3 regions of the Streptomyces sp. NPDC031340 genome follow, and region 1 is predicted to be linked to each of the others. Evidence: riboswitches for the same ligand, from Rfam matches in the RefSeq annotation. Region 1 holds a riboswitch; each other region holds the start of a gene.
What was found. Region 1 has a riboswitch for cyclic di-AMP ahead of ACZ5GT_RS05530 (peptidoglycan DD-metalloendopeptidase family protein). Riboswitches for the same ligand answer to the same signal wherever they lie in the genome.

Region 1 (9,472 bases):
TGGTCGCCGTCGGCGTCATGGCGCCGGTCTGCCTGCAGGCCGCCGAGCTGCTCCAGGCGCGCGGCATCGCCTGCACGGTGGTGGATCCCCGGTGGGTCAAACCGGTCGATCCGGCGCTGCCGGGGCTCGCCGCCGAGCACCGCCTGGTGGCGGTCGTGGAGGACAACAGCCGCGCGGCCGGCGTCGGATCCGCGGTGGCGCTGGCGCTCGGCGACGCCGAAGTCGACGTACCGGTGCGGCGGTTCGGCATTCCGGAGCAGTTCCTCGCGCACGCCAAGCGTGCGGAGGTGCTGGCCGACATCGGGCTCACACCGGTGGAGGTGGCCGGGCGGATCAGCGCGAGCCTGGCCGTCAAGGAGGCCGCCGCCGACCCGGCGGGGGCCGCCCCAGTCAAGGAGAGGGCTGAATGACCAAGGAGTTCGACCTCGGCGCACTCCTGGCCGAGCGCGGAGCCGAGCGCTACGAGCTGCACACCAGGTACCTCAACCACCAGCTCCCGCGCATGCTGCACACCATCGGCTTCGACAAGGTCTACGAGCGCGGCGAGGGCGCGTACTTCTGGGACGCGGACGGCAACGACTACCTGGACATGCTCGCCGGGTTCGGGGTGATGGGCCTGGGCCGCCACCACCCCGTGGTCCGCAAGGCGCTGCACGACGTCCTCGACGCGTCGCTGGCCGACCTCACCCGCTTCGACTGCCAGCCGCTGCCCGGGCTGCTGGCCGAGAAGCTCCTCGCGCACAGCCCGCACCTGGACCGGGTGTTCTTCGGCAACAGCGGCACCGAGGCGGTCGAGGGCGCGCTGAAGTTCGCCCGTTACGCCACCGGCAGGCCCAGGGTGCTGTACTGCGAGCACGCCTTCCACGGACTGACGACGGGTTCGCTGTCGGTCAACGGCGAGTCCGGCTTCCGGGACGGCTTCGCCCCGCTGCTGCCCGACACCCCCGTACCCCTCGGCGACCTCGACGCCCTGGCGAGGGAGCTGAGGAGGGGCGACGTCGCCGCCCTGATCGTGGAGCCGATCCAGGGCAAGGGCGTGTACGAGGCCCCACCCGGCTACCTGCGGGCCGCGCAGGAACTGCTGCACCGGCACAAGGCACTGCTCATCGCCGACGAGGTGCAGACCGGCCTGGGCCGGACCGGCGACTTCTACGCCTACCAGCACGAGGAGGGCGTCGAGCCGGACCTGGTGTGCGTGGCCAAGGCGCTGTCGGGCGGATACGTGCCGGTCGGGGCGACGCTCGGCAAGGACTGGATCTTCAAGAAGGTCTACTCGTCGATGGACCGCGTCCTCGTCCACTCGGCGAGCTTCGGGTCCAACGCGCAGGCCATGGCGGCCGGGCTCGCCGTGCTGTCGGTCATGGAGAACGAGCAGGTCGTCGCGAACGCCCGGATGACGGGCGATCGCCTGAGGTCCCGGCTCGCGGCGCTGACCGAGAAGTACGAGCTGCTCGCCGACGTCCGCGGCCGCGGGCTGATGATCGGCATCGAGTTCGGCCGGCCCAGGTCGCTGAAGCTGCGCAGCCGGTGGACCATGCTGCAGGCCGCCCGCAAGGGACTGTTCGCGCAGATGGTCGTCGTTCCGCTGCTGCAGCGCCACCGCATCCTCACCCAGGTCTCCGGCGACCACCTGGAGGTCATCAAGCTGATCCCGCCGCTGATCATCGGCGATCGGGAGGTGGACCGGTTCGTGGCCGCCTTCACGGAGGTGATGGACGAGGCGCACAATGGAGGCGGGCTGATGTGGGACTTCGGCAAGACGCTGATCAAACAGGCCGTCGCCAACCGCTGACCCGGGCCGCCGGCCGGGCAGTCCCTGCCACCGGCCAAGAGCTGTTTGCCTCTGAGGCAAGAAATTTGCCCCAGAGGTAAAGCTGCGGCTCAATGGGGGTATGAGCTCCCCGGAAGCCGAGTTCGAGCAGCCGACGGGACCGCTGGCAGACCTGCCCGCCGTCGCGCCGCAGCTCCGCGCACTGCGCCGCCGCGCCTCCCTCACCCTGGAGGCCGCGGCCCGCGCTGCCGGACTGTCCCCGGCCCACCTCTCCCGGCTGGAGACCGGGCAGCGGCAACCCTCGCTGCCGGTGCTGCTCGGGCTCGCCCGCATCTACGGTACGACCGTCTCCGAACTGCTCGGCGAGACGGTCGCCGACCGTAACGCGGTGGTGCGCGGCGTCGACATGGAACCCACCGCCGCGGGCGGCTGGACCTACTGGCAGGCCGGCGCCTCCGGCCGGGGCATGCAGGCCCTGCGGGTCCACGCGCCGTACGGCACCCAGGGCGACATCGTGCGCGTGCACCCGGGCGAGGAGTGGCTGTACGTCCTCGCCGGGCGGCTGTGGCTGCGCCTGGGGGACGCCACCCACCGGCTCGGTCCCGGCGACAGCGCGCACTTCGACTCGCTGACGCCGCACCGTATCGCGGCGCTGGACCCCGAAGGGGTCGAGCTGCTGTTCGTCCACACCCTGTTGCAGAGTCCCACGGCCGCGCTGTGCCTGGGCCCGACCACCGGAGACATGCCATGAGCAATTACGAGGAGAAGTTCCCGCGGTCCCTGTGGATCCGCCTGATCATCTACATCGCGGCGGGCCACCTCTTCGCGGGCTTCATCTACCTGCTGTTCTCGGTGGGCGCCAAGTAGCCCGCCGCACAGTCCGACGCCGCCTCCTGCCCGGCGTCAGTCGAGCAGGCGCTCGCGCAGCCGCTCCCGGACCGCCGGGGTCATGCCGAGCCCCTGCTCCAGGTAGGACTCGACCCCGCCCCACGTCTCCTCGATGGTCTCGAAGGCCGCCGCCAGGTATTCCTCGCGCGCCTCGAACAGCGGGCTGAGCAGCTCCATGACCTCGGGGGAGTAGGCCGAGGGCGAGCTGGAGCCGCGGCGCACCCGGTAGCGGCGGTGCTTGGCGTTCGACTCCAGGTAGTCGGCGAAGATCGCGTCCCGCTCCACGCCCACGGCGAGCAGGGTCACGGCGATCGACAGGCCCGCGCGGTCCTTGCCCGCGGCGCAGTGCATCAGCGCGGGCACGCTGTCCTCGGCCAGCGCGTGCAGCACGCGCGTGTGCTCGCCGGTGCGCTCCTTGACGATCAGCCGGTACGAGCCGATCATGCGGCCGGCCGCCTTGCCGTCCCCGAGTATCTCGCGCAGCTGGTCGAGGTCTCCGTCCCGGACCATCTTCCAGAACTCGGCGCCGTCCGCCGGGTCGCTCAGCGGCAGGTTCACGTTCCGCACGCCCGGCAGCTCGACGTCCGGGCCCTCCAGCTTCTGGTCCGCCGCGTTGCGGAAGTCGAAGACGGTGTGCAGCCCCAGCGAGGCGAGGAAGGCGGCGTCCTCCGCGGTGGCGTGCGCGAGGTGGCCGCTGCGGAACAGCACTCCGTGGCGCACCCGTCGTCCGTCCACCGTCGGCAGGCCCCCCACGTCGCGGAAGTTGCGAATTCCTGCCAGCTCGGGCTCGGTCGACGGGATCTGCTGCGTCACGGGGGCTCCTCCCAGCCGTCCCCGCCGGCGCTGCTCGTCGACGGGCACCTCCTTGACGATACGACACGCACACCCCGGCTCAGCAGGGGGTGTGTGGCCTGACCGTGCGGAGCCGACGGTGGTATCGCCCACGTCTGAGTCTTCTGTCCGAATTAGTGCTTTGGGTGGATTTCGTTGCAACTCGCTCCGGAATAAGGAAAGCTGGCGCGAGTGCGCGTGAGCATCGTCATATCGGTCACCGTGAGTCGCCCGTCATGTTCACGTAATGCGCATTGGTTTTCAGGGAATTTGGCCGATACGGACGGCTCGGAATCGACGGAGGGTGACCGCGAATTCCCATTGGGGATCAAGGGAAACGTGCGCCTCCCGCAACCTCTTGTTGTCCCTTCGCGCCGTGGTCGCTTACGTTCGCCAGGCAATCCGGACGGACGCCTAATCCTGCCGCCGCCCGGAATCCCGCACCACTCACCCGTGCACGGCAGGAGCGGGGGACCCGCAGGTAGAACCGCCTGTCCGGTCTCCGGAACAGGCTTGGGGTCAAGTCGCGCCCACGGCGCGGCCGGACAGCTCCAGTCCGCACCCGACAGCTCACCTCGCAGGCGCCGGAGAGGAATTCGTCATGCCCGCGAAGGGTAAGCACCGCCGCCCCAAGTCCCAGCGGTTCACCCGCTCCATCGCCGTCGCCGGAACCGGCGGCGCCGCGCTCGCCCTCCCCCTGCTGGGGGCCACCGGCGCCCACGCCGACACCGCGCAGCCGGTTTCGCAGAAGACCGTGCAGTCCCTTTCCGGCGCCGAGAAGACGGCGGCCGAGGGGAAGAAGGCGGCCAAGGGCAAGGCCGCGAACAATGCGCGGGTGCGGACCTATTCGGTGCGCAAGGGCGACTGCCTCTCGAAGATCGCCGAGGAGCAGAGCGTCCGCGGCGGCTGGCAGAAGCTCTACGCGGACAACCGCGAGGCCGTGGGCGACGACCCGTCGCTGATCCACCCCGGCCTGAGGCTCGTCATCGGCAAGAAGGCCGCGGCCGGCGCCACCAAGTCGTCGTCCGCTTCGCCTTTTTCATCCACTTCGCCGTCTTCGTCCTCGTCTTCTTCGGCGTCCTCCCCGGCTCCCGCGCCTGCCGCCGGCTCTCCGTCCGCTTCCTCCGCCGACCCGTCTCCCTCGGCGTCCGCGGACCCGTCCTCCTCGCAGTCGGCGACGGTCGCCCAGGTCGCCGAGACCACCGGCACCTCCACCGGCACCTCCAGCGGTTACACCCTCCCGGTCTCCGGGGCCGGCGTCGGCACCGGATACCGCGTCGCGGGCAGCATGTGGTCCAGCGGCTACCACACCGGCGTCGACTTCGTCGTGCCGACCGGCACCTCGCTGAAGGCCGTGGGCGCCGGCACGGTCGTCTCCGCGGGCTGGGGCGGCGCCTACGGCAACCAGGTCGTCATCCAGCTGAGCGACGGCTACTACGCCCAGTACGCCCACCTCTCGCAGCTCTCCGTCTCGGCCGGCCAGACCGTCACCACCGGCCAGCAGATCGGCCTCTCCGGCGCGACCGGCAACGTGACCGGCCCGCACCTGCACTTCGAGATCCGCACCACGCCGAACTACGGCTCCGACGTGGACCCGGTCGGCTACCTCCGCTCCAAGGGCGTCGCCGTCGGCTGACGGCTCCCCGACCGCCCGGCATGCCGCCGAGGGGCGGACCCCGATCCCCGGGTCCGGCCCTCGGCCGTCGCCGTGCGCGGGTGCGGGTGCGGGTGCGGGTGCGGGTGCGGGTGCGGCTTATTCCGGGTTTGGCGAACAATTTAGGCGTGGCTTATCTCACCGTTCGTCAAGCCCTCCCTACGGTCGCGTAGGTCACATTGAGCGGTGAATCATGACCTGCTGTGGCAGACGATTCGAAGAGTGACAGCAGATCAGTGATCGGGTCGTACGTCGCGGTGGGGGACAGCTTCACCGAGGGCGTCGGCGACCCGGGTCCCGACGGGGCGTTCGTCGGCTGGGCGGACCGCTTCGCGGTGCTCCTCGCCGACCGGCGGCCCGAGGGCGACTTCACGTACACCAACCTCGCCGTGCGCGGCAGGCTGCTCGACCAGATCGTGGCCGAGCAGGTCCCGCAGGCCGTCGGACTCGCTCCGGACCTGGTGTCCTTCTGCGCGGGCGGCAACGACATCCTCCGGCCCGGCACCGACCCCGACGAGGTCGCCGAGCGGTTCGAGCGGGCGGTCGCACGGCTCACCGAGGCCGCCGGCACCGTCCTGGTGACGACGGGCTTCGACACCCGTGGCGTGCCGGTGCTCAAGCGCCTGCGCGGCAAGATCGCCACCTACAACGGCCATGTACGAGCCATCGCCGACCGCTACGGCTGTCCCGTGCTGGACCTGTGGTCCCTGAAGTCCGTCCAGGACCGCCGGGCCTGGGACGGCGACCGGCTCCACCTCTCGCCCGAGGGGCACACGCGCGTGGCGCTGCGCGCCGGCCAGGTCCTCGGCCTGGAGGTGCCGGCCGACCCCGAGCAGCCCTGGCCGCCGCTTCCGCCGCGCGGCACCCTGGAGATCCGGCGGGACGACGTGCAGTGGGCGCGCGAGTACCTGGTGCCCTGGATCGGCCGTCGCCTGCGCGGGGAGTCGTCCGGCGACCACGTCGAGGCGAAGGGGATGCTGTCCCCGTACGACATCAAGCTGCGGATCGAGTCGGTCGCCTGACCCGGCGCTGCGGAGCCGGTGCTCCGGAGCCGGTGCTCCGTGGCATGTTCCGTGGCGTGTTCCGTGCGGCCGGCCGGGAACAGCCGGCCGGCGGACGGTGTTCTGCCCGTACATGACGACCAGCGACGCCATCGCGACGGATGTGCTGCACTACACCGCCTTCTCCGACGACCCCGCCGGGGGCAACCCGGCCGGGGTCGTCCTGGACGCGAGCGGTCTCGGCGACGCCGCCATGCTCGCCGTCGCCGCCGAGGTCGGCTACTCGGAGACCGCGTTCCTGACCCCTGGTCCGCGGCGGCCCGGCACCGACCCCGAACGGGTCTTCACCGTGCGGTACTTCAGCCCCAAGGCGGAGGTGCCGTTCTGCGGGCACGCCACCGTCGCGGCCGCCGTCGCCCTCGCCGAGCGGACCGGGCCCGGCGAGCTGCTGTTCGTGACGCAGGCCGGAGACGTCCCGGTGTCGGTGGCGGCCGGGCCGTCCGGCGCCCCGCGCGCGACCCTGACCAGCGTCGAGCCGTACGTCGCCGACGCGGCAGCCGACGACGTCGCCGAGGCCCTGGCCGCCCTCGGCTGGCCCGCCGCCGACCTGGACCCGGCGCTGCCCCCGCGGATCGCCTTCGCGGGCGCCCGTCATCTGGTGCTGGCGGCGGCCGGCCGCGCCCGGCTGGCCGCCCTGGACTACGACTTCGAGCGCCTGGCCGCCCTGATGAACCGTCTGGACCTGACGACCCTGCAACTGGTCTGGCGGGAGCGGGAGGACGTCTTCCACGTCCGCGACCCCTTCCCCGTCGGCGGTGTGGTGGAGGACCCCGCCACCGGCGCCGCGGCCGCCGCGCTGGGCGCCTACCTGCGCACCCTCGGCGCGGTCGCCCCCGACGCCCGACTCACCCTGCATCAGGGCCACGACCTGGGACGACCGTCCACGCTCACGGTCGACCTGCGGGACGGGGACCCGCGCGTCCGGGTGAGCGGGACGGCGGTGCCCATCCCGGCGGTGCGGCCCTGAAAGCGGCAGCGCCTGCGGCGGCCGCGTCCGTAACGGCCGCCGCCGATCTTTGGTCTTTCCTTGGAAAGCCCCCGCCGGGCCCGGTGAACCGGGCGTTGTCGGTGGGGCCGACCATAATGGAAGGCCTCCGACCCGACCTGGAGGTACCGTGTCCGGTTCCCGTCCCCTGAGCTCCGGGCTCCGCGCGCTGCGGCCCGCGGCCTTCGGCGCGGACCCGAGCGGTGAGCGCCTCGCGCGCATCCGCAGATCACCGCACTTCAAGGACGGCGTCTTCCAGAACCCCGGGGGCGTCGCGCGCACCCGGCCCTCCGGTTCGATGCTCGACTTCGCGAAGGTCTTCTTCGGCAAGGAGGAGCGGCCGCACCGCACCCCCCGGGGCACCGTCCCGGTGTACCCCACCACCCTCGCCGACATCGCCACGCCGCCCGCCACCGGACTCAGACTGACCTGGATGGGCCACTCCGGCGTGCTCGCCGAGATCGACGGCCGGCGGGTGCTGTTCGACCCGGTGTGGGGCGAGCGCTGCTCCCCGTTCCCCTTCGTCGGTCCCCAGCGGCTGCACCCGGTGCCGTTGCCGCTGGCCGCCCTCGGCCCGGTCGACGTCGTCGTCATCTCGCACGACCACTACGACCACCTGGACATGCCCACGATCAAGGCGCTGGCGGGCACGGACACCGTGTTCGCCGTGCCGCTGGGCGTCGGCGCCCACCTCGAGCACTGGGGCGTCTCCCCGGCCCGGCTGCGCGAGCTGGACTGGCACGAGGAGACGCGGGTGGGCGGGCTCACCCTCACCGCCACCCCGGCCCGCCACTTCTGCGGCCGCGGCCTGCGCAACACCCAGCACACCCTGTGGGCGTCCTGGGCCGTCGCCGGCGAGGAGCACCGGATCTACCACAGCGGCGACACCGGCTACTTCGAGGGCTTCAAGGACATCGGCGCCGCGCACGGCCCGTTCGACGTCACGATGATCCAGGTCGGCGCGTACAGCGAGTTCTGGCCCGACATCCACATGACGCCCGAGGAGGGCCTGCGGGCCCACCTCGACCTCCAGGGCGGCGCCCCGCACGGGGTGCTGCTGCCGATCCACTGGGGCACCTTCAACCTGGCCCCGCACGCCTGGGCCGAGCCGGGGGAATGGATGAAGGACGTGGCCGAGCAGGCCGGCCAGGCACTCGCCCTGCCGATTCCCGGCCAGCCGTTCCAGCCCGCCGGTGAGATCCCCTCGCGACCGTGGTGGCGCGACGTGTCGCGGACGGTCACCCGCACCTGGCCGGTGCCGGAGCCTGCCCCGCAGACGACGCGTCCCCTCGATCTGGTCGGTGAGGACTGACCGCTCGACAGGCCCAGGTGTGCTGTCCGGAAACCACACCCAGTACTCCAACAGCGGTTCGTGTCCTGAGCTGCGTTTTCGGTAGTGGCAGCGGCGGGCAACGGCTTGACGGCGTCTTCTCCAGGCCGACCATTTCAGTGCGTGGGTGACGGGATCGCGGTCGGCTCGTGGGTGGGGCAGGAGAGTGTCCAGGAGCCGCCGTATCTCTGCCACGGTGAGCGGGGCGAGGGCTGATCCGTTTCTGCAGCCCCCTTTGCGGCCTCGCCGGCCTGGGCGGCGAGGGTGGTCAGGACGGCGTGGCGAGCATCGGGCAGACCGGCCGCGAGGCAGCGGCGCACGATGTCCCGGGCCAGCTCACCCTTGGTGGTGAAACCCCGCTCATCAGGGATCTTCGCCGCCTGGCAGCGCTCGCGGTCCGAGGCCCAGGACTTGGGCAGGTAGAGCTCCCGGTCCACCAGGGCCCGGCCCGAGCCGGTGGCGTAGGCGGCGAACACCCCGATCTGACAATTGTCGATCTTTCCCGAGGTGCCGGTGTACCGCCGGCCCACCCCGGCCGACGTGGTGCCCTGCTTGACGAACCCGGTGTCGTCGATGATCAACACGCCATTGGGGCCAAGGGACTCACCGACGTAGGCACGGACGTCGTCGCGCAGGGCGTCCGCGTCCCAGACACTGCTGCTCAGCAGCCGCTCGCTGCCCGTCATATGCCGGGGCTCCCCGTCAGTTCCCGGCCGAACGGGCATGGCAAGGGCACGGGTACCACCTCGGCAGCAGCGGGTGACTTTAGGATGGCGTACGGGGCGGAGCTGTAGCGCAGAGGTCGTCGCGCGCGGTCTCCAAAATCGCGAGGACGCTGGTTCGAATCCGGCCGGTTCTGCCTTCTCTCCTTATCCCGATCAACGGCATGGTCTACAAGATTCGGACCGGCATCTCCTGGAGTGACCTGCCCGAACGCGCCGTGGAAGACGGT
Region 2 (9,472 bases), on a different contig from region 1:
ACGCCCAGGATGTCCAGCACCCCGCGCACGAACTCGTCGCGGTTCTCGGCGTCCCGGGAGGCGGAGGTGGCCACGAAGCGCAGGCGTTCGGCGCCGTGCTCCTTGACGATCTCCGCGTACTCGCGGCACGCGGCGAAGGTCCGCTCCAGCGCCTCCGGGGCGAGCCGGCCGGTGCGGTCGACGCCCTGCCCGAGCCGCACGATCGTCATGCGCCGGTCCAGTTCGGCCAGTTCGCCGGTCTCCGGGTCGGCGTCGGCGACCAGGAGCCGGATGGAGTTCGTACCGCAGTCGACGGCGGCGACCCGGGTCATCGCTGCTCCCCCTCCGCGAACGTCACGCACGCCCCCTTGCGCCACCACTCCGGCAGCATCGCCAGGGCCTCGTCGCCGAGCGGGTTGACCCCGGGACCGGCGGCCAGCGAGTGGGCGACCAGGACGTGCAGGCACTTCACCCGGTCCGGCATGCCGCCCGCGCTCGGGAAGCCGGTCAGCTCCTCGATCTCGTCGCGGCGCCGGATGTAGTCCTCGTGCGCGGCGCGGTAGGCGGCGGCCAGCTCCGGGTCGGTGCGCAGCCGCTCGGTCATCTCCTTCATCACGCCCTCGGCCTCCAGCGTGCCGATGGCGGAGTTCGCCTTGGGGCACGTCAGGTAGTACAGCGTCGGGAAGGGGGTGCCGTCGGGCAGCCGCGGCGCGGTCTCCACGACGTCCGGCTGCCCGCACGGGCACCGGTGCGCGATCGCGCGCAGTCCGCGCGGCGGCCGCCCGAGCTGCTGCTTGAAGGCCTCGACGTCCGCGTCGGTGGGCTCGGTGCGCGGGGTGGTCGGCGGGGGCGTTTCCATGCCTGTGCGAAAGTCTCTCTCGAGTGTCGGTCGGTTCACTGGCCGGCGGCGTCGGACCTGTCGACGCCGTACCAGACGTTGGAGTACCAGGAGCGGCCGGCCGTCGTCCGGCCGACGCGGGACTGCCGGGCCGCGCCCGGGTCGATCACGACGTAGCCCGTCTCGCCCGGCATCACGTAGTGCAGCCGCTGCCGGATCTGCTGCTCGGCGTACGCGTCGTCCTGCCAGCGTGCCTTGAGGTCGCGCAGTTGCCCGACCCGTTCCCGGGCCTGCTGCTTCTGCCGCTCCAGGTCGGCGATCTCGGCGCGCTGGGAGACGTACTGCCTTATCGGGTAGGCGAGCGCGACGACCAGGGTGCATACGACGAGGGCGAGCAGCGCCGCCCGGCTGGTCAGCCGGGAGCGGCGGGCCTGGCGTCTGGTCTGCGAGCGGTAGACCCGGGCCGCCGTCTGCTCGCCGAGCAGCTTGATCCTGGTCGTGGTGGAGAACCGGTCGCGGTCCCTGCCGGCCATGTCCCCGCCTCCCCTTCACACGCGCGTACGTCCCCGCACACGGTACGGGACCGCGTACGGGGACGTACGTACGACCGGCTGAGCGGCGGCCGTGCCGGGGTCAGCCCTTGGAGATCTGGGTGCCCTTGAAGCGCGGGAAGGCGCTGCGGCCGGCGTAGACCGCGGCGTCGTCGAGGATCTCCTCGATGCGCAGCAGCTGGTTGTACTTGGCGACGCGCTCGGAGCGGGCCGGGGCGCCGGTCTTGATCTGGCCGCAGTTCGTGGCGACGGCCAGGTCGGCGATGGTGACGTCCTCGGTCTCGCCGGAGCGGTGGGACATCATGCACTTGAAGCCGTTGCGCTGGGCGAGCTCGACGGCGTCCAGGGTCTCGGTCAGCGAGCCGATCTGGTTGACCTTGACCAGCAGGGCGTTGGCGGTGCCCTCCTCGATGCCGCGGGCCAGGCGCTCGGGGTTGGTGACGAACAGGTCGTCGCCGACGATCTGGACCTTGTCGCCGAGACGGTCGGTGAGAACCTTCCAGCCGGCCCAGTCGTCCTCGAACAGCGGGTCCTCGATGGAGACGAGCGGGTAGGCCGCGACGAGCTCCTCGTAGTACTCCGTCATCTCGGCGGCGGAGCGCTCCTTGCCCTCGAAGAGGTACTTGCCGTCCTTGTAGAACTCGGAGGCGGCGACGTCGAGCGCGAGGGCGATCTGCTCGCCGGGGGTGTAGCCGGCCTCCTTGATCGCCTCCAGAATGAGGTCGAGGGCCTCACGGTTGGAGCCGAGGTTCGGGGCGAAGCCGCCCTCGTCGCCCAGGCCGGTGGCCAGGCCCTTGGACTTCAGGACCTTCTTCAGGGTGTGGTACACCTCGGCACCCCAGCGCAGCGCCTCGGAGAAGGACTCCGCGCCGATCGGGGCGATCATGAACTCCTGGATGTCCACGTTGGAGTCGGCGTGCGAGCCGCCGTTCAGGATGTTCATCATCGGCACCGGCAGCAGGTGCGCGTTGGGGCCGCCCAGGTAGCGGAACAGGGGGAGGTCGCTGGCCTCGGAGGCGGCGTGGGCGACGGCAAGCGAGACGCCGAGGATGGCGTTGGCGCCGAGCGAGCCCTTGTTGTCGGTGGCGTCCAGGTCGAACATCGCCTGGTCGATCAGGCGCTGCTCGGTGGCGTCGTAGCCGACCAGCTCCGGGCCGATCTGCTCGATGACGGCGAGGACGGCCTTCTCGACACCCTTGCCCTGGTAACGGTTCGGGTCGCCGTCACGGAGCTCGATGGCCTCGAAGGCGCCGGTGGAGGCGCCGGAGGGGACGGCGGCACGACCCGTGCTGCCGTCGTCGAGGCCGACCTCGACCTCGACCGTGGGATTGCCTCGGGAGTCCAGGATTTCCCGGGCTACGACGACGTCGATGGACGGCACGAGCATCTCCTTCGTGGATGTGACGCTGGTAGTGCGGGGCACTTGGGCCTGACGGCCCGTCTTGCAGCCTTGCGACTAGAGCCTAACCGTCCCGGGGCCGTCGGCAGCCGACCGACCGTCCCGTGGACAAGGTCAGACGGTACCTATTGTTCACCCCCGGAACAAAGCGAGGTGAACAACGCGTGCACAGCGGGCATCGGGGGCAGAGAAAAACCCCGCCCCGGTGCGTACGGGGGAACACGCACCGGGGCGGGGAGTCTGCGGGGCCGGGGGCGGTCCCGACGTCCCCCACCGTGGGGGGCGCGGCTGTGAGCGGCCTGTGATCCGGCTACCGGACGGCTGTCACTTCAGGTGCAGCTGCTGGCCCGGGTAGATGAGGTCGGCGTGCTCGACGATGTCCTTGTTCAGCCGGAACACCTTCTTCCAGCCGCCCTTGACGTCGTGCTCGGCGGCGATCGCGGAGAGCGTGTCGCCCTTGACGACCTTGTACTCGCCGTCGCCCTTCTTGACCTTCTTGCCGGTCGGGGTGGTGACGGTCTTCTGCGACGTCACGGCCGGGCGCTCGGTGGAGCGGGTGGCGCTCTGCTGCTCGGTGGAGCGGGTGGCGGTGTCGCCCGACGAAGAGGAGTCGCCCGACGAAGAGGAGTCGCCCGACGAGGAGGAGTCGCCCGACGAGGAGGAGTCGCCCGACGAGGAGGAAGAGGAGCCGGAGGAGCCGGAGGACGACGGCGCCCCGGCGGAGCCGTCGTAGGAGGCGCCGGACAGGCCCGTGCCGCAGACCGGCCAGGCGCCCTTGCCCTGGGCGGCGAGGACCTTCTCGGCGACGGCGATCTGCTGCGCCTTGCTTGCCTGGTCGGCGGTGGAGGCGTACTGCGTGCCGCCGTACGCGGCCCAGGTGGAGGCGGAGAACTGCAGGCCGCCGTAGTAGCCGTTGCCGGTGTTGATGGACCAGTTGCCGCCGGACTCGCACTGGGCGACGGCGTCCCACTCGGAGGCGGTGGCGGCGGAGGCGTTGCCGGCCGCCAGCAGCGGGGCGGCGACGGCGGCGCCGGTGACACCGGCGACGGCGACGGCGCGGGTGGAGCGCTGGAGAACAGTCGGACGACGGTGCTTGCCCTTGCCGGAAAACAGCATGGTTGATCCCCTCACCGACGCCTGCGAGGTGAGCTGTCGGGTTCGGGCCGGTTGAGTTGCCCGGCCGCCCACCTCCCGGTGCGCGGCTCCACCCCTAGCCGTTCCCGCCCCTCAAGGGCCGGGCCCGGCACTTACCTTGGGTCCCCCGCTCCTGCCTACGGCGCTTGACGCGACGACTGTTCCCGGACGGCCGCTGGCAGGATTCGGCGTTGCGGCAGCCGGGGCCCGCGTTGGCGAGCGGTCATGACCGTAGACACGGAATCCACCGGATTTCAAAGACGATCAGGGCCTCTGAGACTCATCCCACACTTTCACCAAACCAGACATTCCATGGCGAAAGCGGACGTCAACTCCCGCTAGTTTTCGCCCGTTTCCGCCCCGACTCGCAGGGTCTGACCGGGGACGATGTGGCTCGGGTCGGCGCCGATCGCCTTCTCGTTCAGGGAGTAGAGCTCGCGCCACCCGCCGTCGACGTCGAGCGCGTCCGCGACGGAGGCGAGGGTGTCGCCGGCGCGGACCGTGTAGGCGTCGGTCTCGTCGGCGTCGTCGGCGTCCGTGCGCGCGGCATGGCGGCCCGAGGATGCCTCCGTGGAGCGGTTGTTGGCCGCCTCGTCGGCGCTGCCGCCGCGGTGGCGGCCGGTGCCGGAGTCTCCGCCGGCGCCGCTGCCGGTGCCGAGGGAGCCGGTGTCGACGAGGCTCCAGGAGCCCACGGCCTGCTCCAAGTTGTCCGTGTCGTCGCTTTCAGCCGTTTCGTCGGGTGAACCGTCGGACGTCCGCGACACGGACGGGGAGGCGGACGGCGAAGCCGACTTGTCGGACTTGGCAGGCTTGTCCGTTGTCTTGGCGGAGCCCTTCGACGCGCCGGGGGACGCGGACGCGTCGGACGGGGCGTCGGACGGCGAGGACGTGCCGGACGGGCCGGACGTGCCGCCGGACGAGCCGCCCGACCTGCCGGACGAGCCGTTGGACAGGCCGGTGGAGTCGGTGGCGCCGGTGGAGTCGGACGAGTCGTCACCGATCCCGGTGTCGATGTCGGCCGCGCCCTTGTCCTTGTCGAGCCCGGAGGTCAGCCCGCAGGTGGCGAAGGCGCCGACGCCCTGGTCGGCGAGTATCTTCTCGGCGACGGCTATCTGCTGGTTGCGGCTGGCCAGGTCGGCGCTCGGCGCGTAGTCGAGGCCGCCGTACTTCTCCCAGTCCTCCTGGGACAGCCGCAGACCGCCGGAGAAGCCGTTGCCGCTGTTCTCGCTCCAGGAGCCGCCGGTCTCGCACTCCGCCACCTTGTCCCACGTCGAACCGTCGGCGGCGTTCGCGGCGGAGGCGCCCAGGAGCGGGATGGCGATGGCGGAGCCGGTCACTCCGGCCGCGACGAGGAGAGCCGGAGCCTGGCGGGGGCGACGGTGACGACCGTTCCCGGAGAGCATGCGGAGACCTTTCGCGAGACAGCGGTGACCCACGCGGCAAACGGTGTTCGAAGCAGCCGCGTTGATGGGTGAAGGTATAGGCAGACGATCACTTGTCACAAGTTAATGCCGCACAGATCACGTGAAGATCACAGACTTGAGCGCGTGTCATGTTTTCGGGCACGGGGGACACCCGCCCAGGACGCGGATACTCCGGCCCAGGCCGCGGACTCACTCGCCCAGGACGCCGGACACGCTCACCCAAGTGGGGTGAACTCGACCGGCAGGGTGCGCAGTCCGCGCATGATGAGGCCGCCGCGCCACCTCAACTCGGCCGGTTCCACCGCGAGTCGGAGGTCCGGCAGCCGGGTCAGCAGCGTGGAGAGCGCGGTCTGGCCCTCCAGGCGGGCGAGCGGGGCGCCGAGGCAGTAGTGGATGCCGTGGCCGTACCCCAGGTGCTGGTTGTCGCGGCGGGAGAGGTCGAGAGTGTCCGGCTCGGCGAACCGCTCCGGGTCCCGGTCCGCCGCGGCGAGCACGACCAGCACGGGGTCGCCGGCGGCGATGTCCTGCCCGCCGAGGCTCAGCGGCCGGGTCGCGAACCGCCAGGTGGCGATCTCCACCGGGCCGTCGTAGCGCAGGAGTTCCTCGACGCCGGTCTCCAGCAGGCCGCGCTCGCCGGCGGCCAGGGAGTGCTGGAGGCGGGATCGCTGGGCGGGGTGGGTCAGCAGCGCGTAGGTCCCGTTGCCGATGAGGTTGACGGTCGTCTCGAAGCCGGCGAACAGCAGGATGAAGGCCATGGCGGCGGCCTCGTTCTCGGTCAGGTGCTCGCCGTGGTCGGAGGCGCGGATCAGGGCGGAGATGAGGTCCTCGCCGGGGGCGGGTTCGGCGGGCAGCGCCGCCCGCTTGCGGTGGATCAGGTCGGCGAGGTAGCCGCGCATCTTCTTCACCGACCGGGCGACCCCGCCGCGCGGGCCTCCCCCGTGGCGGATCATCATCCCCGCCCAGTCCCGGAAGTCGTCCTGGTCCTCGCGGGGGACGCCGAGCAGGTCGCAGATCGCGTAGATGGGGAGCGGGAAGGCGAACTCGTGGATGAGGTCGGCGTGGCCGCGGCCGGCGAACCGCCCGATGAGGGTGTCGGTGAGCTCCTGCACGCGGGGGGCGAACTCGGCCACGCGGCGCGGGGTGAAGGCCTTGCTGACCAGCCGGCGCAGCCGGGTGTGGTCCGGCGGGTCGATGTTGAGCAGGTGCGTCATCAGCTCGGCCTTGCGCTCTCCGGGGATGCCGGTCTTGCCCCGGGCGTGCGCGGGCTCGTCGTGGTGCGCCGGGTTCTTGCTCAGCCGCTGGTCGGCGAGGGCCTGCCGGGCGTCCTCGTACCGGGTGACCAGCCATGCCTCCACCCCACTGGGCAGCCGCGTGCGGCGCACCGGCGCGTGCTCGCGCAGCCAGGCGTAGGCCGGGTAGGGGTCGGTGGCGAACTCCCAGCTGAAGAGTTCGGGGGCGGCGGAGTCGGCGGTGGGCTGGTCGGTCACTCCTCGACGGTATCCGTCAGCCTTCCGCCGACGTGCCCTCGGCCTCGCGGATCGCGTCCCGGTAGGCGCGGGCCGCCGCTCTGAGGGCCGCCTCGGGGTCGACGCCCTCCGCCTCCGCGCGCACCGCCATCGCCAGGAGGTCGTAGCCGATGCCCTCGCCGGCCGGCAGCTCCGCCCGTAGTCCCGCCGTGCGCACCCGGGAGGCCAGTTTCGACGCGAGGGCGAGGCCCGGCTGGCCGAGGGGGATGCCGTCGGTGAGGGAGGTGCGCCGCTTCTCGATCGCCTTGGTGCGCAGCCAGTGCTCCTTGACCTCCTCCGGGGTGGTGGCCGTCTCGTCCCCGAAGACATGGGGGTGGCGGTGGATCAGCTTGGTGACGATCCCGGCGGCCACGTCGTCGATCGAGAAGGGCGCGTCCGGGTCCTCCTCCGCTATACGGGCGTGGAAGACGACCTGGAGGAGCACGTCGCCCAGCTCCTCACGGAGTTCGTCCCGGTCGCCGTCCTCGATCGCCTCGACGAGTTCGTACGCCTCCTCGATGCCGTACTTCGCCAGGCCCTTGTGCGTCTGCCGGGACGACCACGGGCACTCGGCGCGGATCCGGTCCATGACCTGGACCAGGTCGAGGAGGCGGGCGCCCGGCAGGTCGTAGGAGGCGGGCAGCAGCTCCAGCTCGGGCATGGCGACGCGCCCGGAGCCGGCCAGGCGCGCGAGGCCGTCGGTCAGGGCGGGTTCGCCCTCGCCGGTGGCGACCACGACGACCGTCCGCCCGCCCGCGCAGGCGCCGACCAGTTCCTCGGCGGTCGGGGACGCCTCGTCCACCCGTATCCCGGCCTCCCGCAGGTACGGCAGCTGCGGGTGCGCGCCGTCGGCGCACAGCACCCGGTCGGCGGCGTGCAGGGCCTGCCAGGCGGGCCAGGACAGCAGGCCGGGCGCGACGCGGTGGCTGGTGGTGAGCAGGACGATGCGGCCGGGCGCGGCGTCGGAGCTGGTTGCGTTCACCCTCCGAACGTAACCCACGCCACCGACACCCCCGGAAGTCATCCACAGGGCGGGCGGCTGCCCCGCGTCGCGGTCACGCCGTCGAGGCGCTGACCTCGCGCAGCCACGGCGTCTTGGCGTCGACGCGGCTGCTCTTCTGCACGTCCCAGCTGCCGTAGCGCGGGTTGAGGTCGACGTGGAGTTCCTTGGACGCCTGCGAGAGGGCCTTCCAGAACGCGGGCTGGCTGGTGTTCGTGCCGAGCGACCGGGCGAGCTTCTGGGCCTCCAGCTGCAGGCGGAGGTTGTCGTCGAGGCGCTCGGGGGCGACGCCGTACTGCTGCAGCCAGGCCGTCTGCAGCGCCTTCTCCCCGCCGACCTGCTGCTCCAGGCCGGTGCGCATCTGCTGGATCTCCTTGCGGGTCACGGTCACGCCCGCGTCCTCGGCGGCGCGGTGCAGCACCCGGTCGAGGACCATGCTGTGCAGGGTGTCGCGGGTGAGGCTGCCGGTCTGCGCGAGGACCTGCTGGTACTGCGCGTCGCCGCGCACCGCCGCCCGCTGCGCCGCGCGTACCTCGTTCACGCGGCTCTGCAGCTGGGAGACGGTGATCCGCTGACCGCCGACCACGGCCGCCGCGCCCGGATGCGCGTCGCTTCCGCAGGCGGTCAGGACGGGGGCCGCGGCGACGATCGCGGCGGAGAGGAGGAGCGCGGTGCGACGGCGGCGGTGCAAGGAAGCCTCCCGAGGAGATTGTGCGACGGTGCACAAAGTCTTGCGATGATCGATGGTAGGCAGTGGGTCGGCTGTGGCCAACCCATTCGACCAACGATTCACCAGGACTTCGGGCACCGTCGCGCACCGCCGCACGGCGGGGTGGCTCAGCCGACGATGGCGACGGGCGCGTCCCACGCGTCGCGGTCGACGGTGATCGTGTACCCGCCCCGCGTCTCCTTGCTGTTCACCATGTACTGGTGGCCGCGGCTGTGGCCGGTGTACTGCGTGGACCCCCACGGCCAGTCGGCGGTGGTGGTGTTCTGCTTGTCCCACAGCGCGTACCAGAGGTTGCCCGGCAGGTCCGTCTTGTCCTTCGCCGTGGCGATGGCCTTGGCGCTGGAGCTGGTGAAGCCGTAGTAACCGGCGCGGTACGTCTTGGCGCGCAGCGTCTTGTCGAAGGAGCGGACGTACGTCAGCACCGCGTCGTTGCACGACGTGTTCGTCACGTCGTACGGCTCCATGTCGAGGTAGATCGGGCTGCCGGCCTTCATGCCGAGCGCCGACGCCTTGGCCACCGCGTCGGCGGCGTCCGTCGCGCCGAGGGAGGCGGCGGTGGAGGCGGTGAGCTTCTCCGGGTTGGAGCCGCTCTGGCAGGGCGGCTGGGCGCCGACGTAGAGGGGGATCAGTTTCCAGCCGACGGAGTTGACCGACTTCACCCAGGACGCGGTGAGGTTGGGCTGGCTGCAGCCCCGGTTCTTGCCGCCGATGTAGACGGCGGCGGCGCCGTAGAAGCCGGTGTGCCATGCCTTCATCGCGCTCAGCGAGGGCGCGGCGCAGGTGTCGAAGGCACGACCGGTGTACGTCTTCTGGGCGGGCCAGGTGGTGGCCGCCATCGAGGTCTGCGCCGCGATCCCGGCCCCCGCGACGACGGCCGCGCCGGCCACCGCCCACGTCACGTACCTGCGCTTC
Region 3 (9,472 bases), on a different contig from region 1:
CGGCACCCGAGACGCGGACGTCGATCGGCGGCGCCACGAGGGCCGCGGAGGGCGCCGCGGCGCGCTGGGTTTCCCGCTTCTTCTCGCGGCTGAGTCGAGTCATCGTTCCCTCACTCGGATGCGTCGGGAGTCGAGCGGACGGCGCGTTCGGGTTCCATGGTGCTCCCTCCCGCCGTCTGGCCCGCTTCCCCGGCGTCACGATCCGGTCGTGCGCGTGATGTCGAGTCTCTCCGGTCGCTGCCGGTTCTCGCGTCACCGCGGCGTCACAGACTCGTCCCAGGACCCGGGCCCGCCCCGGCGCTACGCCCCGCGCAATGCCCCGGCGCTACGCCGTGACGTCCTTCGCCGTGAACCGCGCCCACGCTGCCGAACCGAACACGGCCGCGTAGAGGGCCTGCAGGCCGAGGTTCTTGACCAGGTCGTCCCAGTAGACCGGATCGCGCATCAGATCGGCGAAAGACAGCCAGTAGTGGGAGAAGAAATACGGCTGCAGCGCGTGCAGTTGGGGGATCTGGTCGAGGATCTGCACGGTGATCAGCAGTCCCACCGTCGTCGCCATCGCCGCGATGCCGCTGTTGGTGAGCGTCGACACGAACAGGCCCAGGGCCGCCATGCCGACCAGGGACGCGGCGACGACCAGCGCGATGAGCAGGGCCCGGCCCAGGCCCTCGGCGAAGCCGATCCGCGTGCCGGAGATGGTCGTGAGGTCGCCGAGGGGGAAGAGGAGGGCGCCCACCGTCAGCGCGGACCCGGTGACCACGAGGGTGGCGGCCAGGCAGAACGAGAGCACGGTCGCGTACTTGGTGAGCAGCAGGCGGGTACGGCCGGCGGGGGCGACCAGGAGGTAGCGCAGGGTGCCCGCGTTCGCCTCGCCGGCGATCGCGTCGCCCGCGACGACGCCGATCGCCATCGGCAGGAAGAACGGGAGCGTCGCGGCCAGCGCGGTGAAGACCAGGAACAGTCCGTTGTTGGTGATCTGCGAGATGAACGCCGGGCCCTCGCCCCCGCCGCGCCCCACCGCCGAGCCGTCACTCGTCTCGATCTTCACCGCGATCCCCACCAGCACCGGCACGGCCGCCAGCACGCCCAGCAGGGCCAGCGTGCGCCAGCGCCGGAAGGTGGTGCGCAGTTCGCTGCGGAAGAGGCCGAGGGACCACAGCGGATTCGGGGTGCGCGTCCCGGTGACGCTCCCGGCCTCAGCCCGCGACATCGAACCCCTCCCCCGTCAGTGCCACGAACGCGTCCTCCAGCGAGGCCCGTTCGACGCCGAAGCCGCGGACCCGGACGCCGGCCGTCACCAGCGCGGCGTTGACCTCCGCGAGGTCGCGGTCCGGCGGCTCGGCGGTGACCCGGCCGTCGGCCACGACGACGTCGCCGGCGCCCTGCTCCTTCAGCACCCGGGCCGCGTCCTGCGGGTCGGGAGTGGTCACCACCAGGCGGCCGCGCGTCCCCGCCGCCAGGTCGGCCACCGCGCCCTGCGTGATCAGGCGGCCCTGCGCCATGACCGCGGCGTGCGTGCAGACCTGCTCGATCTCGTCGAGGAGGTGGGAGGAGAGGAAGACGGTGGTGCCGTCCGACGCCAGCTCCCTCACCAGGGAACGGATCTCCCGCATGCCCTGCGGGTCGAGGCCGTTGGTCGGCTCGTCCAGCACCAGCAGCCTGCGGGGGCGCAGCAGCGCGGCGGCGAGGCCGAGTCGCTGCTTCGTGCCCAGCGAGTACGCCCGGGCCTTCTTGCCGGCCGCCGCCGTCAGCCCCACCCGGTCCAGCGCCGCCGCGACGCGGGTGCGCCGGGTGCGCGGGTCGGCGGTCGGGTCGGCGGCGTCGTAGCGCAGCAGGTTGTCGCGGCCGGAGAGGAAGCCGTACAGGGCGGGGCCCTCGATGAGGGCGCCGACGTGCGGGAGCACGGTGCGCGCGGCGTGCGGCATGGGGCGTCCGAGGACGTGCGCCGTGCCCGACGTCGGCTCGATCAGGCCCATCAGCATGCGGATGGTGGTGGTCTTGCCGGAGCCGTTCGGACCGAGGAAGCCGAAGACGCTGCCCGCCGGGACGGTCAGGTCCAGGCCGTCGACGGCGAGCTGCCCGCCGCGGTAGCGCTTGGTGAGCGCGCGGGTGACGATGACGCCGTCGCCCGCGCCGGGCGCGTCCGGCTCAGCGGCGGACGTCTCCTCCATCGGCTCCCTCGATCCGTCGTGCCCGTGCGGTGGTTACTTCCCCTCGCCGGCGGCCTTCACCAGCGCGTCCTTGGTCACGGCACCGACGTAGACCTTGCCGTCGTCGGTGACCAGGGCGTTGATCAGGCGGGTCTTGAAGACGGTGCCCGAGCCGAAGCTGCCGGACACCTTGTCGCCCAGCGAGTCGAGGAAGCCCCCGAAGGCGCCGTCGGCGCCGGAGCCGGAGCCGGAGCCGGACGGGACGCCCTGGCCGCCGGTGTCGAAGACGGCGACGGAGTTCCAGCCCTCGCCGATGACGTTCGGCCCGTCGGAGCCCTGGCCGGGGCCCTTGCCGAGGCCCAGACCGAAGTCCTGGCCGAGGCCCTCGGTGTCCCCGTCGCCCTTCCGGTCGTGCCCGGTCGCACCGCCCTCGGTGACCTTCGCGCCCTTGGGAGGCGTGAAGTCGAACGTGGACGCCGCCGGCGCGGCGAAGCTGACCTGGGTGAAGCCGGCGTCGACCACCGCGGCGCCGCCGCTCGCGGGCGTCAGCGTGAACTTCAGCGGCATCCCGGTCTTCGCGTCCACAGCGACGGTGATCTGGCCGACGGTCGAGCCGGACTGCTTCGGCTTGACGACCAGGCGGTAGGCGTCCCGGCCGGCGACCTGCGCGGTGCCCTCGACGGTCACCGAGGTCGTGTCGTCGACGGCCTTCAGGGCTTCCTCGGTGAGGTCCTTCGGCGTGGCGGGCAGGTCTTCCGGCCGCTGCTCGCGGGCCGCGCCGCCGGAGCGGGAATCGGAGGCCGAGGAGCCTGCGCCGGAGTCCGTCGCGTGGTAGACCTCGTTCGACTTGCTGTCGTAGCCCCATACGTCCTTGCCGTTGCGGATGAGGCTGTACTCGGCCGCGTCCTCCAGCAGGGACAGCTTCTGCTTGTCGGGGCCGTCGGCCGCCACACGCAGGGTGTGGGTGCCGGAGACCAGTTCGGGGAGCTTGCTGGACGGGTCCGCGGAGGAACCGTCGCCGCCGGACCCGGAGGCGCCGGAGGCCAGCGAGCTCTCCAGCCCGCCGAAGTCGGGCAGCCCCAGATCGGTGCTGATCTTCACCGTGCCGGACAGCTGCTGGACGTCCGACTCGGCGATCTTCTCGATGAGCTGCTGCGCGCTGATCTTCGGCAGGTCGGGGTCCCCGGAGTCGGCGAGCGCGGGGACCAGCCCGATGGTCGCCGCCGCCACCCCCACGACCGCGACCGGAACGACATACCGCGCGGCCTTGCGCCGTCCCGCGCGCAGGTCGTCGGACTCCCCGGCGATCGTGCTGTCGTCGGATCCGTACGGTGCCATGTGTGCCTTACCTCCGTCGTCGGCGGCGGCTGCTCCACTCATGATTCACCCCGAGCCGCCATTCTCACCCGAATCGGTGAGGATTGGTGTTTTCCGTGGTCTCCATCTGACCAAACAGCCCGTCAGGAAGCGTCAGACCGCGGAGCCAACTCCGTGTACGTCTGGGGTATGACACGAGGGGGCGGCGCGTCCGCCTACCCGTAGGGGTGCGGCGCGGCGGAGTGACGTACGCCACTGCGCGAGCGGTCCGGCAAGGGGCAGGGTCGGGTTCGGGTTCGGGTCCGGCCGGGCCGGGGGGCGTCACCCGGCGCGGTGCACCACCGCGTCGCACAGCTGCACCAGCGCCGCCTTCGCGTCGCATTCCGGGAGCGGGGCGAGGGCCGCCCGGGCGTCCTCCGCGTACCGCACCGTGTCGCGCCGCGCCTGCTCCAGCGCGGGGTGCGCCCGCAGCTCCGCCAGCGCCCGGGCGTGGAGCGCGTCGTCGGTCAGGTCGGAGTCCAGCAGCTCGCACAGGGCGATGTCCTCGGCGAGCCCCAGCCGGGCCGCCCGCTCCCGCAGCCGCAGCACCGGCAGCGTCGGGACGCCCTCCCGCAGGTCCGTGCCCGGGGTCTTCCCGGACTCGTGCGAGTCGGAGGCGATGTCCAGCACGTCGTCGGCCAGCTGGAAGGCGACGCCGAGCCGCTCCCCGTACTGGGTGAGCACGTCGACGACCGTCTCGTCGGCGCCCGACATCATCGCGCCGAACCGGCAGGACACGGCCACCAGCGACCCCGTCTTGCCGCCCAGGACGTCGAGGTAGTGCTCGACCGGGTCCCGGCCGTCCTGCGGGCCCGCGGTCTCCAGGATCTGCCCGGTGACCAGCCGCTCGAACGCCTCGGCCTGCACCCGGACCGCCTCGGGCCCCAGGTCGGCCAGGATGTGCGAGGCGCGGGCGAACAGGAAGTCGCCGGTGAGGACCGCCACCGAGTTGCCCCAGCGCGTGTTCGCGCTGTCCACGCCGCGCCGCACCGCCGCCTCGTCCATGACGTCGTCGTGGTACAGGGTCGCGAGGTGGGTCAGCTCCACGACCACGGCCGAAGGCACGATCCCCGGCGCGTACGGGTCACCGAACCGGGCGGCGAGCATCACGAGAAGCGGACGGAACCGCTTTCCGCCCGCCCGCACCAGGTGCTGGGCGGCCTCCGTGATGAAGGGGACCTCGCTCTTGGTGGCTTCGAGCAGTCCCTCCTCGACAGCCGCCATTCCGGCCTGGACATCGGCTTCCAGAGCCTGGTCCCGCACGCTCAGCCCGAATGGCCCGACGACGGTCACGAGGGGTCTCCTGTCTGCTGGTGTCTGCTGGCGATTACACGGTTTGTCGATAGGTCGCTGCCCCCACTCAAGTCAGCGTATCCGGTCGGCTTTCGATCACCCATGCCGCCCACCCGTCCAGCACGGGCGGTATGGGATCACGGCCGGTATGTTTTCGATCACCAGATAAGACCAGACATTCATAGACTTACCCGATCAGTCGGCGGGGGGAGCGCGCACCAGAGGCCGGCGGCAGCGACTGCACAGAACCCCCTCTTTGACGTGGGCACGCAGGACGCTCCCGGCGGCACGGGAGGACGGCACCCGGACGACCCCCGACCGCACCCGACCGCACCCGACCGCACCCGCCGAGCCATCCATGGACCGCCCGCCGTCCATCCATGAAGTGCCCACCGAGCCGCCCACCGAGCGTCAACCCGGCGGCGCGACACCGCCCCGACCCACGGGCAGCCCATTGCAACCGAGTTGGCCTCATTGACCGTTTTGCCGCACTTGTGAATGCCCGTGAGTTGGCTCACGCCCCGCCCCGTGCCGCCGCCCGCGCGTCACCCCCTCACATCCCTTTACGCGCTACGCACTTGACCCTTGGCTGCTGCAAAGGATCAAGCACCCCATACCCCCCACATCAAGGTCAAAAAGCCCGGCATACGAAACCGCCACTTGTTCCGGACATGTGCTCTCGCATACGTTCCCGGCCTGTCGGGCGGACGCCGAATCCTGCCGCCGCCCGGGAACACCCATCGACGAACTCACGCACGGCAGGAGCGGGGGAACCAGGTAAGTCGCCGGACCGGGCACCGTCCCGGCCCGGCTGGGGGTGAAGTCGCGTCGCCGCAGGGCGAGGCGGCCGGGCATCTCCCGCCCGAACCCGACAGCTCACCTCGCAGGCGCCGGAGAGGAACCGTCATGTCTGCAGCCGCCCGGCACCCCCGCGTCAGAAATTCCCGTCTCGTCCGCAAACTCGCCGTCGCCGGCACAGGTCTCGCCGTGCTCGCCCTGCCGCTCGTCGGCGCGACCGAGGCGTCAGCGGCCACCTCGACCGCCGTCACCGCCGCCTCGCTCGGCTACCCCAACAACCTCGACGGCTGGATCCGGGCCTCCCTCAACGTGATGGCGCAGAAGGGCATCCCGGGCTCCTACGACGGCATCTACCGCAACGTCATGCGCGAGTCCTCGGGCAACCCGAACGCGATCAACAACTGGGACTCGAACGCCGCCGCCGGCACCCCCTCCAAGGGCCTGCTGCAGGTCATCGACCCGACGTTCGCCGCCTACCACGTGCCCGGCACGGCGTACGACCCCTACGACCCGGTCGCGAACATCACCGCCGCCTGCAACTACGCTGCCAAGCGCTACGGTTCGATCGACAACGTCTACGGCGCCTACTGAGCCGACACGGACTCGGCCCCGGAGAAGAGCCGCTCGAGGACGACGGCGATGCCGTCGTCCTCGTTCGACAGGGTGACCTCGTCGGCGACGGCGCGGAGTTCGGGGTGGGCGTTGGCCATGGCGACGCCGTGCGCGGCCCAGTCGAACATGGGGATGTCGTTGGGCATGTCCCCGAAGGCGATCGTCTGGTGCGCACCCAGGCCGAGGTGCTCGGCGGCCAGCGCGAGGCCGGTCGCCTTGGTGACCCCGCACGGCTGGAGCTCGACGGTGCCGGGTCCCGACATGGTGACCGTGGCGAGGGGACCGACCACCGCGCGCGCCGTCTCCGTCAACTCGTCGTCCGTGAGGTCGGGGTGACGCAGCAGCACCTTGCTGATCGGCGCGCTCCACAGATCGTCGCGGCGCCCGACCCGCACGGCGGGCAGGGTGGGGTGCGGCATGAGGTAGCCGGGCTCGATGAGCGTGAGTCCGTCGACGCCGTCCTGGTCGACGGCCGCGTACACCTCTCCGACCTCGGCCTCTATCTTCCCGAGCGCGGTCTCGGCCAGTTCCCGGTCCAGGGTGACGGACCACAGCAGGCGGTCCGCCGAGGCGTCGTAGACCTGTGCGCCCTGCGCGCACACCGCGAGCCCGCCGCCGCCCAGGGCGTCCAGCAGCGGCCGTACGCGCGGCGCCGGCCGGCCCGTGACGACGAGGTGCCGGGCGCCGGCCTCAGCCGCCCGCGCGAGCGCGGCGAGGGAACGGTCGGAGAGCGTGTCGTCGCTGCGGAGCAGGGTGCCGTCCAGGTCGGTGGCGACGAGTGCGTATGCGGTGGGTGCGGCCATGATCAGAGAATACGGACCGGGCGCCGCGCCGACTCACCGCGCCCGGACGACAGTTGCGGAACCCCCACACAGGGTCAATTCGAGCATGGCGAACTCTTCAGACACTGCCGGGGACAACTGCCCAGGACCGGCGACTCGGCCGTAACGTGTGGCGCGGCCACATGACGGTACGCGCGGCCACATGACGGCACGCGTCACATGGTGAGAGTGAGGCAGCACCCATGCCCCCCTTCGATGTCCCCGAGGGCGACCCCTTCGGCCCGCACAACCTTCCCTACGGTGTCTTCTCGCCCGAGGGATCCGCCGACCGGACCGTGGGTGTCCGCCTCGGCGACCACGTCCTCGACGCGGGCGCGGCGGCGGTGGCGCTCGGCTCCCCGTACGCCTCCCTGCTCGCGCGGCCCTCGCTGAACCCGCTCCTCGCCGCGGGCCGCACCGCCTGGTCGGACGTGCGCCGCGCGCTGACCGCGTGGGTGACCGTGCCGGCCCACCGGGAGACGGTCGAACGGTTCCTCCACCCGCTGTCCGCGGTGACCCTGCACCTCCCCTTCGAGGTCGCGGACTACGTCGACTTCTACGCCTCCGAGAACCACGCGCGGAACGTCGGGCGGATCTTCCGCCCCGACGCCGCCGACTCGCTGACCCCCAACTGGAAGCACCTGCCCATCGGTTACCACGGCCGGTCGGGCACGGTGGTCGTGTCCGGCACGGACGTCGTCCGCCCGTCGGGGCAGCGCAAGGCCCCGAGCGACGCGGAGCCCGTCTTCGGACCGTCCGTCCGGCTGGACATCGAGGCCGAGGTCGGCTTCGTGGTGGGCGTTCCGTCGCGGATGGGCCGGCCGGTGGCGCTCGGTGACTTCCGCGACCACGTCTTCGGGCTGTGCCTGCTCAACGACTGGTCGGCGCGCGACATCCAGGCCTGGGAGTACGTCCCCCTCGGCCCGTTCCTCGGCAAGTCCTTCGCCACCTCGGTGTCGGCGTGGATCACCCCGCTGGACGCGCTGGAGGAGGCCCGGGTGGCGCCGCCCGAGCGCACCCACCCGCTGCTGCCCTACCTGGACGACTCCGGCTCCGTGGACGAGCCGGGCGGCTACGACCTGCGGATCTCCGTCGCGATCAACGGTCACGTCGTCTCCGAGCCTCCCTTCTCCACCATGTACTGGACGGCCGCGCAGCAGCTGGCGCACATGACCGTCAACGGGGCCTCGCTGCGGACCGGCGACCTGTACGGCTCGGGCACGGTGAGCGGGACCGAGCCGGCGCAGCGCGGGTCCCTGCTGGAGCTGACCTGGAACGGGCGGGATCCGCTCGAACTCCTCGACGGCAAGCGCACGTTCCTGGAGGACGGGGACGTGGTGACGATGTCGGCGTGGGCGCCCGGACCGGGCGGGGTCCGCGTGGGCCTCGGCGAGGTGACGGGGAGGGTCGTGCCGCGGCAGTGATCCCCGACGGGGCCGGGGCGATGCCGTCCGGGGTGACGCGGCCAGGTGAGGCAGGCGGCCGGGCTGTGGTGACCGGGAGCGCGGTGGGGGCGGATCTGTGACAGTGGCGGCACGTGACGTAGTCGTCCGTTTCCGTCTCCTGACTCCCGCGTCCGCCGCCGTCATACTGGCGGCTGGCGCGTCGTCCTTCGGGTCTCTACGCCGACACCACCGCACCTCTCCTCCGACCAGCAACCGGAGTCACTGGCATGACCGTCTGTCTGCTCCTGCTGAGCGTCGTCGCCGTGACGGCCGCCGTACCGGTGCCGCGTGCGCTGGTGCGGGCCGGATGGCCCGACCGGGAGCCGGTGGTCGCGCTGTGGGTGTGGCAGTGCCTGGTGGCCACGGTCCTGCTGTGCTGCCTGACCGCCCTGCTGCTGGGCGCCGCCGCCGTCTTCGGCACCGTGCGCGCCCAGCTCTTCGCGCCCGCGCCGGCCGCGGTCACCGCCGCGTACAACCTGTCCGCCGCCCCGCTCTGGGCCGCCGCCCTGACCCTGCTGCTGGCGTGCGGCGCGGCCTGGACGACCGCGATGCTCGCCCGTGAGCTCGTCGAGGCGCGCCGGCGCCGCGGCCGGGCCCGTGCGCACCTGCGGGAACGCGCCCCCGAACTGCCCGCCGGGCTGGGGAAAGCGGCACGCGGGCCGCTGCTGGTGCTGGAGGACGAGTACCCGGACGCCTGGTGGATGCCGGGCAGCCCGCCCCAGCTGATCGTCACCACCGGCGCGCTGCACCGGCTCACCGACCACCAGCTCAACGCCGTCCTCACCCACGAGCGCGGTCACGCGCGCGCCCGCCACGACTGGCTGCTGCACCTGTCGACGGCGCTGGCCACCGGGTTCCCGCGGGTGCCGTTGTTCGCCCACTTCTGCGACCAGACCCACCGGCTGGTGGAGCTGGCCGCCGACGACACCGCCTCCCGCCGGTGGGGCCACCTGACGACCGCGCTGGCGCTGATCGAGCTGAACCAGCACCGCGGTGT

Region 2: another riboswitch for cyclic di-AMP. It lies ahead of ACZ5GT_RS08730 (transglycosylase family protein); the one in region 1 lies ahead of ACZ5GT_RS05530 (peptidoglycan DD-metalloendopeptidase family protein).
Region 3: another riboswitch for cyclic di-AMP. It lies ahead of ACZ5GT_RS39855 (transglycosylase SLT domain-containing protein); the one in region 1 lies ahead of ACZ5GT_RS05530 (peptidoglycan DD-metalloendopeptidase family protein).

Annotation. Positions count from the first base shown of each region.
Region 1 is NZ_JBVIIE010000005.1:195,360-204,831, reverse strand. It holds gene dxs (1-deoxy-D-xylulose-5-phosphate synthase) at 1-410, shown strand, start outside; gene ACZ5GT_RS05550 (aspartate aminotransferase family protein) at 407-1,792, shown strand; gene ACZ5GT_RS05545 (helix-turn-helix domain-containing protein) at 1,893-2,522, shown strand; gene ACZ5GT_RS05540 (DUF6126 family protein) at 2,519-2,638, shown strand; gene ACZ5GT_RS05535 (tyrosine-protein phosphatase) at 2,675-3,472, opposite strand; cyclic di-AMP (ydaO/yuaA leader) riboswitch at 3,929-4,087, shown strand; gene ACZ5GT_RS05530 (peptidoglycan DD-metalloendopeptidase family protein) at 4,092-5,126, shown strand; gene ACZ5GT_RS05525 (SGNH/GDSL hydrolase family protein) at 5,381-6,166, shown strand; gene ACZ5GT_RS05520 (PhzF family phenazine biosynthesis protein) at 6,279-7,172, shown strand; gene ACZ5GT_RS05515 (MBL fold metallo-hydrolase) at 7,321-8,502, shown strand; partial or broken gene ACZ5GT_RS05510 (IS701 family transposase) at 8,811-9,245, opposite strand; tRNA gene ACZ5GT_RS05505 (tRNA-Trp) at 9,305-9,379, shown strand; gene ACZ5GT_RS05500 (hypothetical protein) at 9,441-9,472, shown strand, end outside.
Region 2 is NZ_JBVIIE010000009.1:36,838-46,309, forward strand. It holds gene ACZ5GT_RS08710 (Ppx/GppA phosphatase family protein) at 1-311, opposite strand, end outside; gene ACZ5GT_RS08715 (DUF501 domain-containing protein) at 308-838, opposite strand; gene ACZ5GT_RS08720 (FtsB family cell division protein) at 874-1,350, opposite strand; gene eno (phosphopyruvate hydratase) at 1,451-2,755, opposite strand; gene ACZ5GT_RS08730 (transglycosylase family protein) at 3,092-3,883, opposite strand; cyclic di-AMP (ydaO/yuaA leader) riboswitch at 3,887-4,056, opposite strand; gene ACZ5GT_RS08735 (transglycosylase family protein) at 4,240-5,304, opposite strand; gene ACZ5GT_RS08740 (cytochrome P450 family protein) at 5,541-6,812, opposite strand; gene ACZ5GT_RS08745 (nucleoside triphosphate pyrophosphohydrolase) at 6,829-7,812, opposite strand; gene ACZ5GT_RS08750 (SurA N-terminal domain-containing protein) at 7,886-8,521, opposite strand; gene ACZ5GT_RS08755 (glycoside hydrolase domain-containing protein) at 8,668-9,472, opposite strand, start outside.
Region 3 is NZ_JBVIIE010000099.1:2,579-12,050, reverse strand. It holds gene ACZ5GT_RS39880 (tetratricopeptide repeat protein) at 1-103, opposite strand, end outside; gene ACZ5GT_RS39875 (ABC transporter permease) at 326-1,210, opposite strand; gene ACZ5GT_RS39870 (ABC transporter ATP-binding protein) at 1,197-2,171, opposite strand; gene ACZ5GT_RS39865 (LolA family protein) at 2,205-3,488, opposite strand; gene ACZ5GT_RS39860 (polyprenyl synthetase family protein) at 3,789-4,799, opposite strand; cyclic di-AMP (ydaO/yuaA leader) riboswitch at 5,531-5,704, shown strand; gene ACZ5GT_RS39855 (transglycosylase SLT domain-containing protein) at 5,706-6,188, shown strand; gene ACZ5GT_RS39850 (HAD family hydrolase) at 6,182-7,012, opposite strand; gene fahA (fumarylacetoacetase) at 7,234-8,454, shown strand; gene ACZ5GT_RS39840 (M56 family metallopeptidase) at 8,703-9,472, shown strand, end outside.